DNA from 3 places in the Streptomyces sp. NPDC098789 genome. Region 2 is predicted to be linked to each of the others. Evidence: riboswitches for the same ligand, from Rfam matches in the RefSeq annotation. Region 2 holds a riboswitch; each other region holds the start of a gene.
What was found. Region 2 has a riboswitch for thiamine pyrophosphate ahead of thiO (glycine oxidase ThiO). Riboswitches for the same ligand answer to the same signal wherever they lie in the genome.

Region 1 (6,543 bases), on a different contig from region 2:
AAGGCCACGTTCCCGCCGACGTCGCGGTGCGGGAAGAGCTGGTGGTCCTGGAACATCAGGCCCACCCCGCGCCGGTGCACCGGCACCCCGCGCTGGTCGGCCCCGCCGAGGCGCACCCGCCCGGCCGCGGTCGCCTGGAGTCCGGCGACCACCCGCAGCAGCGTGGACTTCCCGCTGCCGCTCGGCCCGAGCACGCACACGGTCTCGTGCTCGGCGACCGCCAGGTCCACGGCGTCCACGACCGCGCGCTCGCCGAAGCGCACCGACACTCCGCTCAGTTCCAGCAGGGTCATCAGAACTCTCCGGAGGTCTTGTCGGGGCGCAGCCGCTCCAGCACCAGCAAGGACGCCGCGCACACCAGCATCAGGATCGTGCTCAGGGCCATCGCCTGCCCGTAGTTCATCTCGCCCGCGCGCCCCAGCAGCCGGGCCACGGCCACGGGCAGCGTCGGGTGGTCGGGCCGGGCGATGAAGACGGTCGCCCCGAACTCGCCGAGCGAGACCGCGAAGGCGAAGCCGGCGGCGATCAGCAGCGCCCGCCGCACCAGCGGCAGGTCCACCTCCCGCCAGGCCCGCAGCGGCGAGGCCCCCAGCACCGCCGCGGCCTCGCGCAGCCGGCCGTCCACCGCGCGCAGTACGGGCAGCATGGTCCGTACAACGAAGGGGACGCCGACCAGCGCCTGGGCCAGCGGCACCAGGATCCACGAGGTGCGCAGGTCCAGCGGCGGCTCGTCCAGGGTGATCAGGAAGCCGAATCCGACCGTCACGGCCGATACGCCCAGCGGAACCATCAACAGCGCGTCGAACCCGCGCACGAAGCGGCCCCCGCGCCGGGTGAGCGCCGCTGCCGCGAGCCCCCCGACGACCAGGGCGATGGCGGTGGCGGCCAGGGCGTACTGGAGGGAGTTCCAGATCGCCTCCAGCGGCGGCACCAGGAAGGTCCCGCCGCCGGCGCCCGCCTCTTGCAGGGCCCGGTAGTAGCGGAAGCCGTAGCCCCCGGGCGTGTCGAAGGACCGTTCGACCAGGACCCCGAGCGGCAGCACGATCAGCAGGGCGACCGTCAGCAGGACCGCGCCGAGCAGCAGCCGCTGCCCGATGCCGCGCGGCCGCTGCGCCGTCCCGGCGGGATCGACCAGCCGCAGCGCGGTCTCCCGCTTGCGCACGGTCCAGGCGTGCACGCCGAGGATCGCGCCGACGGCCACGAACTGCACCATCGTGAGGACGGCGGCGGTCGGCAGGTCGAGGAGCTGTGCGGTCTGCCGGTAGACCTCCACCTCCAGGGTGGAGTACGCCGGTCCGCCGAGGATCTGCACGACGCCGAAGGAGGTGAAGGTGAACAGGAAGACCATCAGGGCGGCCGCGGCGACGGCCGGGCCGAGCGCCGGCAGGGTCAACCGGCGCCAGGCGGCGAACCGCCCCGCCCCGAGCACCCGGGCGGCCTCCTCCTGGCGCGGGTCGAGCTGCGCCCAGAGGCCGCCGACCGTGCGGACGACCACGGCGTAGTTGAAGAAGACGTGGGCGAGCAGGATCGCCCAGACGGTGGTGTCCAGCCGTACGCCCCACAGCTCGTCCAGCATCCCGCCGCGTCCGACCAGGGCCAGGAAGGCGGTGCCGACGACCACGGTGGGCAGCACGAAGGGAACGGTGACGACCGCCCGCAGCAGCTGCTTGCCGGGGAACTCGAAGCGGGCGAAGGCGTACGCACCGGGCAGCGCGATCAGCAGGGTCAGCGCGGTCGAGGCCAGCGCCTGCCAGGTGGTGAACCAGAGCACGTCGGCGATGTCGGGCCGGGCGAGGACCTCGCCGATCCGGCCGAACTGCCAGCCGTCGTCGCTCTGCAGCCCGCGGCCGACGATCGCGGCGACCGGGTAGGCGAAGAACAGGCCGAAGAAGGCGAGGGGCAGGGCCATCAGGGCGAGCCGCACCGCGACCGCCCGACGCCCCTCGGCGCCCGGCGGCGGCCCGACCGGACCGGACCCGGAGTCGGGCGCGGCGCCCCCCGGCGCCGCGCCCGACTCCTTCGCGCCGCTTACTTCACGACGAGCGAGGACCATGCCTTGACCCACTGCTCACGGTTCTTGGCGATGGCGTCGGGCGCGACCGTCTCCGGCTTCTCGACGACCACGCCGTGCTTCGTGAAGAGCTCCGGCAGCTTCGCGTCCTTGACCACCGGGTTCACGAACATCTGGAGCGGCATGTCCTCCTGGAACTTCTTGCTCACCAGGAAGTCGATCAGGGCCTTGCCGCCCGCCTCGTTCTTCGCTCCCTTGAGCAGGCCCGCGAACTCGACCTGACGGAAGCAGGTGCCGGTGGCGACCCCGGTGGGGGCCTCGGCCGGCTGCGGCTCGGCGTACAGCACCTCGACCGGCGGGCTGGACGCGTAGGAGACGACCAGCGGGCGGTCACCCTTCGCCTTCTTGCCACCGGCGGAGCCGGAGAACCGCTCGTTGTACGCGGCCTCCCACGAGTCGACGACCTCGACGCCGTTCGCCTTGAGCTTGGTCCAGTAGTCCTTCCAGCCGTCGTCGCCGTACTTGCCGACGGAGGCCAGGAGGAAACCGAGGCCGGGCGAGGAGGTCGCCGCGTTCTCGGTGACCAGCAGGTTCTTGTACTCCGGCTTGATCAGGTCGTCCAGCGTCTGCGGCGGGGCGAGCTTCTTGTCGGCGAAGTACGCCTTGTCGTAGTTGACGCAGATGTCGCCGGAGTCGACCGGGGTGACCCGGTGCTCCTTGTCGAGCTGGTACTGGGCGCCGACCCCGGCCAGGCCCTTGGCCTCGTACGGGGTGAAGATGCCGCTGTCGAGACCGCGCGAGAGCAGGGTGTTGTCGATGCCGAAGAAGACGTCGCCGCGCGGCGAGCCCTTGGTCAGGATCTCCTGGTTGAGGGCGGCGCCCGCGTCGCCGCTCTTGAGCACCTTGACGGTGTAGCCGCTCTGCTGCTCGAACTCCTTCAGGACCGCCGGGGTCACGTTGAAGGAGTCGTGGCTGACGAGGGTGATCGTCTTCGGTGCGGCGGACGGCTTGTCCTCGCCGCCGCACGCGGCGAGGGTGCTCACGCCCAGCGCGACGACGAGCGCGCTGCCCGCGATCTTCTTGGTGGTGCTCATTGAATGCTTCCTCCTGGGATGTCCAGGAGAAGACGCGGCCCTGCCCGGCGCCTCGCGTCACGTGGACGCGAGAGCGGTCGCCGGGCAGGGCGCAACAGCTTGAGTGGTGACCGAACTTCCTACCCGGAATGACCCGGGCGAGGTTCAGAGGGTCTGCGGTGACGGTTACCGCACTCTCAGCGCTGTGGCGCTCCCCTGTCGGAATATGCAGTTGGTTTCGGCCACAGGGTACCCCGCGGCCCCACTCCAGGAAGAAATCCGGAACCCGGCGCCGTGCTGCTAGCGCTCCGAAGCGGCGAGCTGGCCGCAGGCGCCGTCGATCTCCTGACCGCGCGTGTCCCGGACGGTGACCGGCACGCCGTGGTTCGCGATGGCCTGGACGAAGGCCCGCTCGTCCTCGGGGCGCGAGGCGGTCCACTTGGAGCCCGGGGTCGGGTTCAGCGGGATCAGGTTGACGTGCACGCGCTTGCCCTTGAGCAGCCGGCCCAGCCGGTCGCCGCGCCAGGCCTGGTCGTTGATGTCACGGATCAACGCGTACTCGATGGAGATCCGGCGGCCGGACTTGTCGGCGTACTCCCAGGCCGCGTCCAGCACCTCGCGCACGTTCCAGCGGGTGTTCACCGGTACCAGGGTGTCGCGCAGCTCATCGTCGGGCGCGTGCAGCGAGACGGCCAGCCGGCACTTGAAGCCCTCGTCGGCGAAGCGCAGCATGGCCGGAACCAGGCCGACGGTGGAGACCGTGATGCCGCGCTGCGACAGGCCGAGGCCGTCGGGCTCCGGGTCGGTCAGCCGGCGGATGGCGCCGACCACGCGGTTGTAGTTGGCCAGCGGCTCGCCCATGCCCATGAAGACGATGTTCGACAGGCGCGCCGGGCCGCCGGGCACCTCGCCGTCGCGCAGGGCGCGCATGCCGTCGACGATCTGGTGCACGATCTCCGCGGTGGAGAGGTTGCGGTCCAGCCCCGCCTGGCCGGTGGCGCAGAACGGGCAGTTCATGCCGCAGCCCGCCTGCGAGGAGATGCACATGGTGACCCGCTCGGGGTAGCGCATCAGGACGGACTCGACCAGCGTGCCGTCGTGCAGCTTCCACAGCGTCTTGCGGGTGGTGTCGTCGTCGCACGAGATGTGCCGGATGACCGACATCAGGTCGGGGAGCAGCTCCTCGCGGAGCTTCTCGCGGGAGGCCGCGGGAATGTCCGTCCACTGCGCCGGGTCGTGGTTGTACCGGGCGAAGTAGTGCTGCGACAGCTGCTTGGCCCGGAACGGCTTCTCGCCGATCGCGGCCACGGCCTCGCGCCGTTCCTCGGGGGTGAGGTCGGCCAGGTGCCTCGGGGGCTTCTTGACTCCACGAGGGGCGACGAAAGTGAGCTCTCCCGGGACAGGACGGGGGGCCATGACTGGTACTCCTCAAATCTGACGAACCCGGGCGATCTCCGCGCGTGAGCGGAGTCAGTGTGAATGGCGCGCCCGGTGCCCGGAGAGCTCACGGGGCCATCCCCGCAGAAACGGGGAAAGCGCGCCACTCATCCGCGACGCGCTTTCCAGGATAACCCGGACGGGTCAGCCGGTGCCGACGAACGCCGCCAGCAGCAGCCACACCACGGGCGCGGTCGGCAGCAGCGAGTCCAGCCGGTCCATGATCCCGCCGTGCCCCGGCAGCAGCGTGCCCATGTCCTTGATGCCGAGGTCCCGCTTGATCATCGACTCGCCGAGGTCGCCCAGCGTGGCGCTGACCGCGACCGTCAGACCCAGCAGCAGACCCTGCCACCAAGCGCCGCCGTCGATCAGGAACTCCATGCACAGCGCACCGGCGACCATCGCGAAGGCCACCGCTCCGAAGAGCCCCTCGCGGGTCTTCCCGGGGCTGATGCGCGGGGCCAGCTTGTGCTTGCCGAAGCGCCAGCCGACCGCGTACGCCCCGGTGTCGCTGACCACCGTCAGGAGCAGGAAGGTGACCACGCGCTGCGGCCCGTCGTCCGCGGTGAGGAGCATCGCGACGAAGGTGGCCAGGAAGGGGACGTAGAAGGCGGCGAAGACCCCCGCCGTGACGTCTTTGAGGTAGTCCTCGGGGGGTTCGGTCATCCGCCACACGAGCACCGCGAGCGCGGTGAGCGCCATCGCGACCCAGGCGCCCTCGGCCCCCCGGACGTATCCGGCGATGACCATGGCCGCGCCACCGACCGCGAGCGGGACCAGCGGGGCCTTGATGCCCTTCTGCTCCTGGAGGCGGGAGGTCAGCTCCCACAGCCCCACGACGACCGCGACGACGACGACGCCGACGAACACCGCCTTGACGATGAACAGCGAGGCGAAGATCACCGCGCCGAGGCCGATGCCGACCCCTATGGCGGCGCGCAGGTCACGCCCGGCCCGCTTCTTCTGCGGGGGCTGCGAGGCGTCCTGCGGGGCCTGCGAAGGTGGGGTGGACATGGGCTCCTGCGGCGGCGTCTCGGCGCGGAACTGGGGGCCGCCCGCATCGGCGGCCCCCGGATCGCGTGCTTCCCGGTCGTCGAAGTCACGGCCGGCGGCATCGGGAACGATGGGCATGGGCCGAGTGTGCGTGCCCACCTGCGCATCGTATGCGGGACCCGCCGGAACCGGCTCCGCCCGCCAGGGAGAGTCGTTCATCAGACTTCGAGCAGCTCGGCTTCCTTGTGCTTCAGCAGCTCGTCGACCTGCGCGACGTACTTCGCGGTGGCGTCGTCGAGCTCCTTCTCCGCGCGGCGCACGTCGTCCTCGCCGGCCTCCTTGTCCTTCACCATCTTGTCGAGGGTGTCCTTCGCCTTGCGGCGGATGGAACGGATGGAGATCTTGGAGTCCTCGGCCTTGGTCTTGGCGACCTTGATGTACTCCTTGCGGCGCTCCCCCGTCAGCTCGGGGAAGGTGACGCGGATGATGCGGCCGTCGTTGCTCGGGTTGACGCCGAGGTCGGAGTCCCGGATGGCCTGCTCGATGTTCTTCAGGGCCGACGCGTCGAACGGCGTCACGATGGCCATGCGCGGCTCGGGAACCGCGAAGGAGGCGAGCTGGTTGATCGGCGTGACCGCGCCGTAGTACTCGGCCACGATCTTGTTGAACATCGCCGGGTGCGCACGGCCGGTCCGGATCGCCGCGAAGTCTTCCTTGGCGACGACGACGGCCTTCTCCATCTTCTCCTCGGCCTCGAGGAGGGTTTCTTCGATCACCACGTGCTCCTGCATGTCTTGAATGGATGGTTCAGGCTGGCGGGCCGGCCGGGCGCCGGTCGCCCGTGTCAGGCCCGGGTGCTCTGGTCGCTGACGAGCGTGCCGATCTTCTCACCCTTGACCGCGCGGGCGATATTGCCCTCGGCGAGCAGTTCGAAGACCAGGATCGGCAGCTTGTTGTCGCGGCACAGCGTGATGGCCGTGGCGTCGGCGACCTTGAGGTCGCGGGACAGCACCTCGCTGTACTCCAGCG
Region 2 (6,543 bases):
TGCTCCGTGTAGCGCTGCTGCGGCACCCACACGCCGCCGGGCGGGGTGTCCATGGAGTACTGCTGCTGCGCCGCCTGGTTCTGGGCCGCGTACGGGTCGACGTACGGCGCGTAGTCCCCGTACCCCGCGGGCTGGGCGCTCCCGCCCGTGCCGATGTACGGGTCGGAGTAGGCGGCGTACACCTGCTGCTCCCCCGCCACCGGATAGCCGCTGTTGTAGTCGTACCCGTCGCCCTGGGACTGCGGCTGGGGCTGCGGCTGTGCCTGCGGGAACTGGGGGTCGTAGTAGGCCGCGTACTGGTGCGCGTCCTGCTCCGCCGCCGCGAAGGGGGAGGCGAAGGCCTGGGTCGGCTGGGCCTCGCCGGCGCCGTACGTCCCCACCTCGTCCGTGAGCGGGCCCGCGGGAGCCGGGTCCGCGGAGCCGTCCGCGCCCTGCCCGGCGGCCGCGCCCTGCGCCCCGTACTCCAGGGAGCTCACCCGCAGCGCCGGCTCGCCGTCCGCGCCGTTCGCCCCGCGCCGCCGCTTGCTGGCGGCCTTGACGGGCGCGCCGCCCCGGCGCAGTGCCCAACCGGCCACGAAGCCCTTGCGGAAGGAGAGCGTCACCAGGGTCTGTCCGGCCGCGAAGGCGGTCGCGCCGGCCGCGATGACCAGCACCGACGGCAGCACGACGCCGACGACCACGCCCACGAAGCCGGTGAAGGCGAGCAGCCTCCAGCGCAGCCTGGCCTTGTACTGGAGCAGTACCTCAGCAAGCAGCCACAGCGCGACGAAGCCGAACGCGATGTAGAGGACCGTCATTCCCATGCAAGGCCCCTCTCGGGTAGGCCGCCCACGGGTACGGCCGTTCAGGCCCGCTGATGCAGGCCCAGGTTCTCGTAGATCTCCAGCGTCGCCGTGGAGTTGTGCGTGATGAAGTGCAGTCCCGGGACACCCTCGGACAGCAGCCGCGCGCAGAACTCCGTGGCGAACTCGATGCCCATGGAGCGTACAGCGGCGCGATCGTCCTTGACGGCGAGCATGCGCTCTTTCAACTCCGCGGGGAAGACTGCGTTGCTCAGTTCCGGCAGCCGGTCCAAGGTCTTCACGTTCACAACAGGCATGACTTCAGGGATGATCGGGGTCTCGCAACCCGCCTTCTCGACCCGGTCGCGCAGCCGCAGGTAGTTCTCCGGATCGAAGAACATCTGTGTGATCGCATAGTCGGCGCCCGCACGGCACTTGTCCACGAAGTGCCGGATGTCCGTGTCCCAGTCCGGGGAACGCGGGTGCATCTCGGGGAAGGCCGCGACGCCGACGCAGAAGTCGCCGGACTCCTTGATCAGCCGGACCAGGTCCGCGGCGTAGAGCACGCCCTCGGGGTGCTCGATCCACTCGCCCAGCGGGTCGCCGGGCGGGTCGCCGCGCAGCGCGAGCATGTTGCGGATCCCGGCGTCGGCGTACTGCCCCAGGACGTTGCGCAGCTCGGCGATCGAGTGGTCGACGGCCGTGAGGTGCGCGACCGGGGTGAGGGTGGTGTCGGCGGCGATCCGTTCGGTCGCCTTGACCGTGCCGCCGCGGGTGGACCCGCCGGCCCCGTAGGTCACGGAGACGAAACTCGGCGCGACGGCCTCGATCCGGCGCAGGGCGTTCCAGAGGCTGTGCTCACCCCGCTCGGTCCTGGGCGCGTAGAACTCGAAGGAGTACGACGGGCCCCCGGACGCGAGGATGTCGCGGACGGTGCGAGCGCGGTCCGGGCGGGTGGAAGCGGTACCTAGGGCCATACGCGCAGGTTAGACGCGGTCCCGCGGCGACCGAAGCGGTGTCCACCGATTGGACACGTTTTTGGACAGATGTCGGGGCGAAATGGCGGGGCGGCGGCGGGCAGTACGTCAGCTCAGGCGTGCGCGGACCCGCTGGGCGAGGGCCGCGGCGGCCGCGCCCGGGTCGTCGGCCCCGGTGATCGCGCGGACCACCACTACGCGGTCGGCGCCCGCGTCCAGCACCTCGTCGAGGTTGGTGGCGTCGATCCCGCCGATGGCGAACCAGGGGCGGTCCTGGCCGAGGGAGGCGGTGTAGCGGACCAGGTCGAGCCCCGGCGCGTGGCGGCCGGGCTTGGTCGGGGTGGGCCAGCAGGGACCGGTGCAGAAGTAGTCGACCCCGGGCTCGGCGACGGCCGCGTCCACCTCGGACTCGGCGTGGCAGGAGCGGCCGATCAGCACGCCGGCGCCGAGGATCGCGCGGGCGGCGGGGACGGGGATGTCGCCCTGCCCCAGGTGCAGGACGTCGGAGCCGATGGCGTGGGCCACGTCGGCGCGGTCGTTGACGGCGAGGAGCTTGCCGTGCCGCCGGGCGGCCTCGGCGAAGACCTGGAGGTGCTCCAGCTCCTCGCCCGCTTCCATGCCCTTGTCGCGCAGCTGGACGATGTCGACCCCGCCCGCGAGGACGGCGTCGAGGAACTCGGGGAGGTCACCCTGCCGCTTGCGGGCGTCCGTGCACAGGTAGAGCCGGGCATCGGACAGCTGCTGCATGGGAAAACCCCCGTGATGGTCGTGGCGTACGGGCCGTGGGCGGGCCCGCACGCCACGTGGAGCGGATCAGGTCAGAGGGCGAGCGCCTGAGCGCGGCGCTTCACCTCCGTGCCCCGATTCTCACTCAGGGCCTGCACGGGGGTGCCGGGCAGGGTGGGGTCGGCGGTGAACAGCCACTCCAGGATCTCGTCCTCGGAGAAGCGGTCGTCGCGCAGCACGGTCAGCAGGCCGACGAGGCCCTTGACGACCTTGTCGCCGTCGATGAAGGCGGCCGGCACCTGGAGGGAACGGTTCTCGCCGCGGCGCACCGCGATGAGCTGGCCTTCCTTCACCATCTGTCGGACTTTGGTCACCTCGACGCCCAGCATCTCCGCGATGTCGGGGAGGTAGAGCCAGGCGGGGACGAGGGTTTCGATCTTTGCGTCAATCTCGGTCACGAGGACAAGCCTGCCATCCGGGGCTGACAGTCGGTAGTCGGGCGGGCCGGGTGGGGGCCCGCCCGGCCCTCCGGCGCGCTACAGGACCGTGGATTTGAGCGGAACGGTCGGGTCCGCCACCTTGTCCGGATCCACCCGCGCCCCGGACTCGATCAGCTTGCGGCCCTGCGCCAGGTCGCGCGGGCGGCCCACGGCGAGCACCGCCACCAGCGCCCCGGCCCGCAGCCAGCACACCGACCAGGTGGCGTCGGCCGGGTCCCCGCGCCACAGCGGGGCGTCGGCCCCGGCGTGGTGCCCGGCGTACTGGACGAAGCGGCCGAACTGCTCGGACCAGAAGTACGGGACGGGGTCGTAGACGGCGGCGGGCTCCCCGGCGAGCTCCGCCAGGATGTGGGCGGCGACCGTGCGCGGGCCCTGCAGGGCGTTGTCCCAGTGGTGGACGAGGAGCCGGGCGCCGTAGCGCGCGGACGGGAAGGAGGCGCAGTCCCCGACGGCGTACACGTCGGGGAGGGAGGTGCGCAGGTGGGCGTCGGCGGTGATCGAGCCGTCGCTCCCGCGCTCCACCGCGGTGCCCGCCAGCCAGCCGGTGGCGGGGCGGGCGCCGATGCCGACGACCACGGCGGCGGCGGGCAGCTCGCGGCCGTCGGCGAGCAGCACCCGGCCCGGGGCGCCGGCCGCGCCCGCTTCGATGCCGGCGACCTTGGCCCCGGTGATCAGGCGGGCCCCGGCCTGGGCGTACCAGTCGGCCATGGGGGCGGCGACCTCGGCGGGCAGGGCCCCGGCGAGGACCCGGTCGGCGGCCTCGACCACGGTGACGGAGCAGCCCGCCCCGCGGGCGGCGGTCGCGAACTCGGCGCCGATCCAGCCGGCGCCGACCACCACGACCTCGGGCCCGGTGGCCAGCACCGGCCGCAGCCGTTCGGCGTCGTCGAGGGTGCGCAGCAGGTGGACGCCGGGGACCCCCTCGGTGCCGGGCAGGGTGAGCGGCTCGGCGCCGGTGGCCAGGACCAGGACGCCGTAGGGGACGGGGCCCGCGGTGGTGTCGAGCGCGTGGTCGGCGGCGCGCAGGGCGGTGACCTCGACGCCGAGCCGCAGGTCGATGTCGAGGCCCTCGAAGTCCACGTCGAAGGCGGCGCCCTCGGCCTTGCCGAGGAGGACGGCCTTGGAGAGCGGGGGCCGGTCGTAGGGCTGGTGGGGTTCGGCGCCCAGCAGGGTCACCGGGCCGGTGAAGCCCTGTTCCCGCAGGGCCACCGCGGTCTGCACCCCGGCCATGCCGGCGCCGACGATCACCACGGCGGGTGGGGCCGCGGCCGCCCGGGCCGGGTCCGTCCGCTCCCGCGTCCGCTCGGTCTGCTCGTGCGCCTGCTCGTACGTCTGCTCGTTCACGGCGCCCAGCCTAATCATCTGACGGTCCGTCAGGAATAGGGAGGCAGCCTTACCGGGCCCCGGCAGCGGGGTTAGTCTGGCCACCGTACCTATCGCGGGAGTCCGGCGGACCGGGCTGAGAGGGAGGCTGGACGGCCTCCGACCGTACGAACCTGATCCGGGTCATGCCGGCGAAGGGAGGGGCTGGACGCCCATGCATTCTTACGGAAATTCCGGCGGAGATTCCGGCCGGGGACGTGATGTCCTCGTCATCGGAGGCGGCATCATCGGCCTGGTCACCGCCTGGCGGGCGGCCCGGCGCGGGCTGCGCACCGCCCTGGCCGATCCGGCGCCCGGCGGCGGCGCCGCCCAGGTCGCGGCCGGCATGCTCGCCGCCGTCACCGAGCTGCACTACGGCGAGGAGACCCTGCTCGGCCTGAACCTCGCCTCCGCCGAGCGCTACCCGGCCTTCGCCGCGGAGCTCGCCGACGCGAGCGGCGGCCTGGACATCGGCTACCGCGCCTGCGGCACCCTCGCCGTCGCCCTCGACGCCGACGACCGGGTCCACCTGCGCGAGCTGCACGCCCTCCAACGCCGCTGCGGCCTGGACGCGCAGTGGCTGACCGGCCGCGAGTGCCGCCGCCTGGAGCCGATGCTGGCGCCGGGCGTGCGCGGCGGGCTGCGCGTGGACGGCGACCACCAGGTCGACCCCCGGCGGCTCGCGGCCGCCCTGCTGGCCGCCTGCGAACGGGCCGGCGTGGACATCCACCGGGCGGCCGCCACCCGGCTCACCGTCACCGCCGACCGGGCCGCCGGGGCGCTGCTCGACGACGGCACCGCGCTGGCCGCCGACCAGGTGGTGCTGGCCGCGGGCAGCCTCAGCGGCAGGCTGGCCGGCGTACCGCCGCGGGCGCTGCCCCCCGTACGCCCGGTCAAGGGGCAGGTGCTGCGGCTCTCCGTGCCGCCCGCCTACGCGCCCTTCCTGTCCCGGACCGTGCGGGCCGTGGTCCGCGGCAGCCACGTCTACCTGGTCCCGCGCGAGAACGGCGAGCTCGTCGTCGGCGCCACCAGCGAGGAGCTGGGCTGGGACACCACCGTCACCGCGGGCGGGGTGTACGAGCTGCTGCGCGACGCGCACGAGCTGGTGCCCGGGATCACCGAGCTGCCGCTCACCGAGACCCGCGCGGGCCTGCGCCCCTGCTCCCCCGACAACGCCCCGCTGCTCGGCCCGACCGAGCTGCCGGGGCTGCACCTGGCCACCGGGCACTACCGCAACGGCGTGCTGCTCACCCCGATCACCGGCGACGTGCTGGCCGACGTACTGACCACCGGGGAACTGCCCGAGGTGGCCCGCCCCTTCAGCCCGCGCCGTTTCTACGCCGTACGCGAGGAGTCCCCCGCATGACCGTCTCCGGCACCTCAGACACCCCCGGCACCCCCGGCGCCCCGGTCGTCTCCGTCAACGGCGAGCCCCGCGCGTTCCCCGCGGGCACCACCCTCGACGCGGTCGTCGCCACCCTGACCGCCGCGCCCAAGGGGGTCGCCGCCGCGCTCAACGAGACCGTGGTCCCGCGCGGCCAGTGGCCCGCCACCCCGGTGGGCCACGGCGACCGCGTCGAGGTCCTCACCGCGGTCCAGGGAGGCTGAACCATGACCCCCGACACGACGGCCACCACGACCGACGACCCCTTCGTCCTCGGCGGCCGGACCTTCTCGTCCCGCCTGATCATGGGTACGGGCGGCGCTCCCAGCCTCGACGTCCTGGAACGGTCCCTGATCGCCTCCGGCACCGAACTCACGACCGTCGCGATGCGGCGCCTGGACCCCACCGTCCAGGGATCCGTGCTGTCCGTGCTGAACCGGCTCGGCATCGCCGTCCTGCCCAACACCGCGGGCTGCTTCACCGCGGGCGAGGCCGTGCTGACCGCGCGCCTCGCGCGCGAGGCGCTCGGCACCGACTGGATCAAGCTGGAGGTCGTCGCCGACGAGCGGACCCTGCTGCCCGACGGCGTCGAACTGCTCGACGCCGCCGAGACCCTGGTCGACGAGGGCTTCACGGTCCTGCCGTACACCAACGACGACCCGGTGCTCGCCCGCAAGCTGGAGGACGTGGGCTGCGCGGCGATCATGCCGCTCGGCTCGCCGATCGGGTCCGGGCTGGGCATCCGCAACCCGCACAACTTCGAGCTGATCGTGGAGCGGGCCGGGGTGCCGGTGGTCCTGGACGCCGGGGCC
Region 3 (6,543 bases), on a different contig from region 2:
ACACCGAGCCCAACAGCCCGATCAGCAGCAGCGAGGCCAGGGTCCCGAGCACGGCGACCGAGGTCCTGGCGGTCAGGCCGTGGCACATGTAGAGCGCGATCAGCATGATCGCGCTGGCGCCGACCACCCCCACGACCAGCGGATTCGAACCCTGGAGGATGGCGGGCAGGATGAAGAGGGTCAGCACGGAGAAGCTGACCGCGAGGGCGATCAGCGCGAACAGACCGCGCAGCCGGCCGACCACGACCACGGCGACGGCGAAGATCCCGGCCAGCAGTGCCAGCGGAAGCTTCCGGTTCACGTCGATCACGGAGTACTGCAGGTCGCGCGGAGCAGCCGGTGCGTACGCCACCACGATCCCCTGGCCGGTCTCCAACTGCCGCGGTGCGCCCGGCTGGACGATCTCGACGAACCGGTGTCCTCGATCGGGCCCGGTGCCGATCTCGACCGTGGCCTTCTTACAGTCGCCGGACGGGGCGGCCTTGCCCCCCTTGGGAGCGGGCGTGCCACTGGACGGCGGGACCTGGGCGGCGTTGACGGACTTGCAGTCGACCAGCTCGATCGACACGACCTTGCCCTGCTGGGTCTGTCGGTCGAAGCCGACTCCGGTGCGCTCGTGCGCGGGGGCGCCTCCCGGCCACAGGACGATCATGCCGACGAGGACGGCGGCGGCGAAGGGGATCAGGACCGCCGCGATGACCTTGCGCAAGTGCTTCGATACGGGGGCCGCCGGGCCGTGGCTGTGGGAGTGCGAGTGCCCGTGGGACGCGCCGGCGGACGGTTCGTGCGAGGACCCGCGGGGAGGGTGGGCATGGCCCGAGTGATCCGTGTGATCCGTGGGCTCGGTGGGGGGCTGCGGCGAGGACGTCACCGAGTGATCATCGCAAGAGATGAGGGGGCCCACTGTTCAGCACGCCAAGGATGACGCTAGCGTGGGGGCACCTTTGCACAACGCGGGAGCTCGGAGCACCGGGCTGAGAGGGCGCTGATCACCGTACGTGGACACGTACGGGAGGAGGCTGCGCCGACCGCCGAACCTGTTACCGGGTAATGCCGGCGTAGGGAGATAGGTCTTATGACCATTCAGGACGCACACACGCCTGCCGTCAGCCAGGACAGCAACGGCCAGGAAGAGCGCCAGCCTGGCTGGCACAAGGGGTACGTTGCGGGCTCCCGCCCGGACCTCCGCGTGCCGGTTCGCCAGGTGCACCTCACCAACGGCAAGGACGTGACGCTCTACGACACGTCCGGCCCGTACACCGACCCGCAGATCGAGACCGACGTCCGCCGGGGCCTCGCGCCGCTGCGCGAGAACTGGATCATCAGCCGCGGTGACACCGAGGAGTACGCGGGTCGCCCCGCGCGCCCCGAGGACGACGGCATCAAGCACACCTCGCCCCGCGGCGGACTCAAGAACCTCGACGCGGTCTTCCCGGGTCGCCCGCGGCTGCCCCGCCGGGGCCGCGACGGCCAGGCCGTGACCCAGCTCGCGTATGCCCGCCGCGGTGAGATCACCCCGGAGATGGAGTACGTCGCGATCCGGGAGAACGTCTCCCCCGAGGTCGTCCGTGAAGAGATCGCGGCGGGTCGTGCCGTCCTCCCCGCGAACGTGAACCACCCCGAGATCGAGCCGATGATCATCGGCAAGCGCTTCCTGGTGAAGGTCAACGCCAACATCGGGAACTCGGCCGTCACCTCCTCCATCGAGGAGGAGGTGGACAAGATGACCTGGGCCACCAAGTGGGGCGCCGACACGGTCATGGACCTCTCCACCGGCCGCAACATCCACACCACCCGCGAGTGGGTGCTGCGCAACTCCCCCGTCCCGATCGGCACCGTCCCGCTCTACCAGGCGCTGGAGAAGGTCGACGGCCGGGCCGAGGACCTGACCTGGGAGATCTACAAGGACACGGTCATCGAGCAGGCCGAGCAGGGCGTCGACTACATGACCGTCCACGCGGGCGTGCTGCTGCCGTACGTGCCGCTGACCGCGCGCCGCAAGACGGGCATCGTGTCCCGCGGCGGCTCGATCATGGCCGCCTGGTGCCTCGCGCACCACAAGGAGAACTTCCTCTACACGAACTTCGAGGAACTCTGCGACATCCTGGCCGCCTACGACGTCACGTACTCGCTGGGTGACGGCCTGCGCCCCGGGTCCATCGCGGACGCCAACGACGCGGCGCAGTTCGCGGAGCTGAAGACGCTGGGCGAGCTGAACACGATCGCCAAGCGCCACAACGTCCAGACCATGATCGAGGGCCCGGGCCACGTCCCGATGCACAAGATCAAGGAGAACATCGACCTTCAGCAGGAGATCTGCGAGGAGGCCCCGTTCTACACCCTGGGTCCGCTGACCACGGACGTCGCACCCGCCTACGACCACATCACCTCGGGCATCGGCGCCGCGATGATCGCCTGGTGGGGCACCGCGATGCTCTGCTACGTGACGCCCAAGGAGCACCTGGGCCTGCCCAACCGTGATGACGTCAAGACCGGAGTCATCACCTACAAGATCGCCGCGCACGCGGCCGACCTGGCCAAGGGGCACCCTGGCGCACAGGAGTGGGACGACGCGCTGTCCGACGCGCGTTTCGAGTTCCGCTGGGAGGACCAGTTCAACCTGGCGCTCGACCCCGTCACGGCACGGTCGTTCCACGACGAGACCCTGCCGGCCGAGCCGGCGAAGACCGCGCACTTCTGCTCCATGTGCGGTCCGAAGTTCTGCTCGATGAAGATCTCCCAGGACATCCGCCGCGAACACGGCGGTGACCTGAAGGCCGACGAGATCCAGGCGGGCATGGCGGAGAAGTCCGCCGAGTTCGCTGCCGCGGGCAACCGCGTCTACCTGCCGCTGGCCGACTGACACCGGCGCCGTCGCGTCGCTTCCGGGGGCCGTCCCCCTCGGGAGCGGCACCGGGCGGGGCGGGGCGTAACGGTGAGCGCTGTTTCACGTGAAACAGCGCTCCGTCGACCCTGCCGGCCTCACTCCGGTTCGTGCTCCGGGCCGCCGAAGTCGGGGCTGGTGAAGTCCGGCGGCGTATAGCCGGGGCGGGGGCTCTGCCCACCCGTACCCCCGGGGCTGGTGAAATCGGGCGGGGTGTAGCCGAGCTGGGGGATGCGTCGTGGCTGACGGCGCGGTGCCGGGAAACCGCCACCGGCGCTGGGATCTGCCAGTGCGTCCCGCAGGAACGGCATGATGCCCCGCTCCAGCAGCGCGTGCCGCCAGGCCTCCCGGGCGCGCGAGACCTCGTCCGGGACGGCCTCGGCCACATTCACCGTCACTTCGGTGGAACTGTTGCGGATGGCGGTGACCAGCAGGCCTATCGCCGCGAAGAGGATGGCCGCCGCGGTGAGGGCGCCGAAGAGCCAGCCCGCCGTCAGCATGGTCTCGGCGAAGGCGGGCTCCGGTTCGATCATCTTCAGGATGTAGCCCACCAGCAGGAAGATGAGCATGGCCGTGCCGGCCAGGACCGGCGCGAGGACGGCGACCACGGCGCTCACTCCGGCGCCGCCGCCCTGATCGTCGTCCGACGCGGTCGCGGGGGTGGTCGCCGTCTCCTCCCGCAGATCACCGCGGATCTTCACGTAGTGGTCGTACTCGGCCGCGGCCGCGGCCGTCAGCAGCGCACTGGCGTCGAGAGCCATGGTGCGCAACTGTTCGGCGTTCAGCCGTTCGCCCAGACTCGCGAGTTCGGGCCGTTCGTGTGCGGTGCGCAACGCCTCGTCGAGGAGCCGATCGAACTCCGGTCGGTCTTCGGTCAGCAGGTGCGGAGCGCTGGTCATGTGCATCCCCCGATGCTCCGTGGAGGCCGGTTGGCCCGCGTGGACCGGGCGCCGGCACAAACGGAGGAGAGCCTGCTACGGACAGTGCGATGGTAGAGCGCCCACGCCACGCGGTGACAGGGGCTTTCCGGAAATACCCCGCTCCAAGAACACTCAGTCGTTCAACGGGAGTTGTACGACCAGCAGTTTTCCGGCCATAGTGACCCCGCCGTCCATGGCGATGGCGAGGCCGTCCGCGTAGACGTGGGGGCCGTCGATGGACTCGGGCCCGTGGGTGTGCTCGCCGTCCTCGGCGCCCACTTCGCCCAGCAGGTACGGGATGGGACTGTGCCCGTGCACCACGCGCCCGCCCCCGTAGGTACCGAGCAGCTCGCGCACGGCCTGCGGTCCGGTCTCCTGGTCGCGGAAGGCGAAGCGCTTGGTGAACTTGCGGAACAGGTCCCAGGTCTCGTCCGCGTCGTGCTGGTTGAGCAGCTCGTGGACCTTGTCGTTGACGTCCTCGATGGAATCGCCGTAGTCCAGGTAGGCCGTGGTGTCGGAGTGCAGCAGCAGGTGGCCGTCCTCCAGGGCGGCCGCGTCCAGCCGGGACATCCACTGCAGGTGTACGTCCTCCAGGCGCTCCATGTCGGTGCGCTGGCCGCCGTTGAGGAGCCAGGCGGCCTGGAAGGTCGCGGTGCCCGCGCCGGACATGACCGGGGTGTCGCCGAACCTCTTGGCGCCGATCAGGAGCAGCTCGTGGTTGCCCATGAGGGCCTTGCAGTAGCCGCCCGCGGCGGCGGCCTCGGCGGAGAGCCGCATGACCAGGTCGATCACGCCGATGCCGTCGGGCCCGCGGTCCGTGAAGTCGCCGAGGAACCAGAGCCTGGCGTTGCCGGCCGACCAGTGTCCGTCGGCGTCGATCAGATCCTGGGCCTGGAGCTCGGTGTACAGCTCGTCCAGGTAGCCGTGCACGTCGCCGACGACGTAGAGCGGCCCGGGCCCGTCGGCGGGCGCGTCCTGGTGGACGTACTGGACCTGGACGGTGTCGCCCGGTCCGCCGCGACTGATGACGGGGAGGTCGCGCTGGGTCGGCGTGTAGTCCTCGGAGTCCGCGCCCTGATCGGACCGGCCGTGCTGCTCGGGGTGTTCGGACACCACCGCGGCGAAGGCCACGTCGGGATCCGGAGCGGAGTGCGGGCCGGGGCCGTGCGCGGGAGCGGGGGTGGGAGCGTAGGCGGGCCGTGGCGGCGGCACGGGCGCGCCGTCGTCGTAGTACGCCGGGTACTCGCCGTAGACGGGGACCTCGCCCGGCATCGCGGCCGCGGCTGTGTCCGTGCCGTACGCGACGGGTGGGGCGGTCGGCACTCGGAAGTCCCGCAGCGTCGCCGTCCGCATCGCGGGTCCCTGACCGGCCCCCTGAGTCATCGACCCCTCCACCACCGTCGCGCTGCCGTACATCTGCGGACCCTCCTGACCTCCAGGGTCGGAGGGTCCGTGATGTCGTGCGCCCATCATAGGAATGTGGCTCGCGCTCTGTGACGCACCAGGGGTGGTGAATCCTGGCCGGAGCGATCCGTTCCTACCGTTTTCTTCCGATATGTGTGTTGCGGGATGGTGCGGGAATCCTCGAAGGTCAGTCTCCGGCCGGGGATCGGGGCGGACTGACGGTGGTGCGCGGCTGCCTGCGCTGTGAGGAAGTTCTGACGATCAGTTCGGTCGGAACCACCTGTTCGACGGGTCGTCCGGTGTCCACTCCCTCGATCGCGTCGATGAGCAACTGCACGACGGCCGTGCCGATGCGACGCGGTTTGAGGGAGAGGGTGGTGATGGGCGGTTCGGTGGTGGCGTACACGGTGGACTCGCTGCAGCAGACCAGGAGGAGGTCCTCGGGGACCCTCAGGCCGTACCGCCGGGCGGCGGCCAGCAGGTCGGTGCCGTTGGGGTCGAACAGCCCGTAGACGGCATCGGGGCGGTCGGGGCGCGCGAGCAGCCGGTCGGCGGCCACGGCTCCGGCGCACGGGTCGTGGGCGGGGTAGGACTCGTAGACGGGATCCTGTCCGACCCGCTCGCACCAGCTGAGGTAGGCGGTGGTCGAGAGCCGGGTGTAGGTGTCGGTGGTGGTGCCGGTGAGGAGTCCGATGCGACGGGCTCCCGCGGCGGCGAGGTGGTCGAGCAGGTTGAGGACGGCGGCCTCGTGGTCGTTGTCGACCCAGGCCGTGACGGGGAGCGATCCCGCGGGGCGGCCGTCCGACACCACCGGCAGGCCCTGGCGGACCAGCTCGGTGACGACGGGATCGTGGTCGGAGGGGTCGATGACGACGGTGCCGTCGAGGGCGACGTTCGACCAGACGTCGTGTCGGGAGGTGGCGGGGAGGATGACCAGGGCGTAGCCGCGCGCGAGCGCGGCGGAGGTGGCCGCCCTGGCCATCTCGGCGAAGTACGCGAACTCGGTGAAGGTGAAAGGTTCATCCCCGTACGTGGTCACGGTCAGGCCGATGAGGCCCGATTTGCCGGTACGGAGGGTGCGGGCGGCGGCGGAAGGGCGGTAGCCCAGCCGGTCGGCCACCTCGCGGACGTGGCGGCGGGTGGCGTCCGGGAGCCGCCCTTTGCCATTGAGCGCGTCGGAGACGGTCGTGATCGAGACGCCGGCCGCGGCGGCCACGTCCCTGATTCCCGCGCGGCCCGGACGGCCTGCGGTCCGCCGGGGGGTGTCGGTCCGGCTCACCTGATGCTTCCCTGCTGCTGTCATGGCGAGCCGATAGTAGGGCTCGGTGGGGTGGC

Region 1: it holds a riboswitch for thiamine pyrophosphate, as region 2 does, so the genes downstream of both, ACIQWR_RS03870 (thiamine ABC transporter substrate binding subunit) here and thiO (glycine oxidase ThiO) in region 2, are expected to answer to the same signal.
Region 3: it holds a riboswitch for thiamine pyrophosphate, as region 2 does, so the genes downstream of both, thiC (phosphomethylpyrimidine synthase ThiC) here and thiO (glycine oxidase ThiO) in region 2, are expected to answer to the same signal.

The regions. Positions count from the first base shown of each region.
Region 1 is NZ_JBIWAJ010000001.1:798,406-804,948, reverse strand. Features, by position in the region: gene ACIQWR_RS03880 (ABC transporter ATP-binding protein) at 1-293, opposite strand, end outside; gene ACIQWR_RS03875 (ABC transporter permease) at 293-1,909, opposite strand; gene ACIQWR_RS03870 (thiamine ABC transporter substrate binding subunit) at 2,029-3,105, opposite strand; TPP riboswitch at 3,204-3,312, opposite strand; gene rlmN (23S rRNA (adenine(2503)-C(2))-methyltransferase RlmN) at 3,385-4,500, opposite strand; gene ACIQWR_RS03860 (phosphatidate cytidylyltransferase) at 4,666-5,733, opposite strand; gene frr (ribosome recycling factor) at 5,733-6,290, opposite strand; gene pyrH (UMP kinase) at 6,359-6,543, opposite strand, start outside.
Region 2 is NZ_JBIWAJ010000016.1:163,364-169,906, reverse strand. Features, by position in the region: gene ACIQWR_RS29055 (hypothetical protein) at 1-803, opposite strand, end outside; gene metF (methylenetetrahydrofolate reductase [NAD(P)H]) at 845-1,759, opposite strand; gene thiE (thiamine phosphate synthase) at 1,868-2,506, opposite strand; gene ACIQWR_RS29040 (Rv2175c family DNA-binding protein) at 2,578-2,943, opposite strand; gene ACIQWR_RS29035 (NAD(P)/FAD-dependent oxidoreductase) at 3,022-4,347, opposite strand; TPP riboswitch at 4,414-4,525, shown strand; gene thiO (glycine oxidase ThiO) at 4,523-5,713, shown strand; gene thiS (sulfur carrier protein ThiS) at 5,710-5,955, shown strand; gene ACIQWR_RS29020 (thiazole synthase) at 5,959-6,543, shown strand, end outside.
Region 3 is NZ_JBIWAJ010000017.1:174,098-180,640, reverse strand. Features, by position in the region: gene ACIQWR_RS30305 (YibE/F family protein) at 1-904, opposite strand, end outside; TPP riboswitch at 944-1,082, shown strand; gene thiC (phosphomethylpyrimidine synthase ThiC) at 1,076-2,863, shown strand; gene ACIQWR_RS30295 (hypothetical protein) at 2,983-3,789, opposite strand; gene ACIQWR_RS30290 (metallophosphoesterase) at 3,937-5,202, opposite strand; gene ACIQWR_RS30285 (LacI family DNA-binding transcriptional regulator) at 5,396-6,511, opposite strand.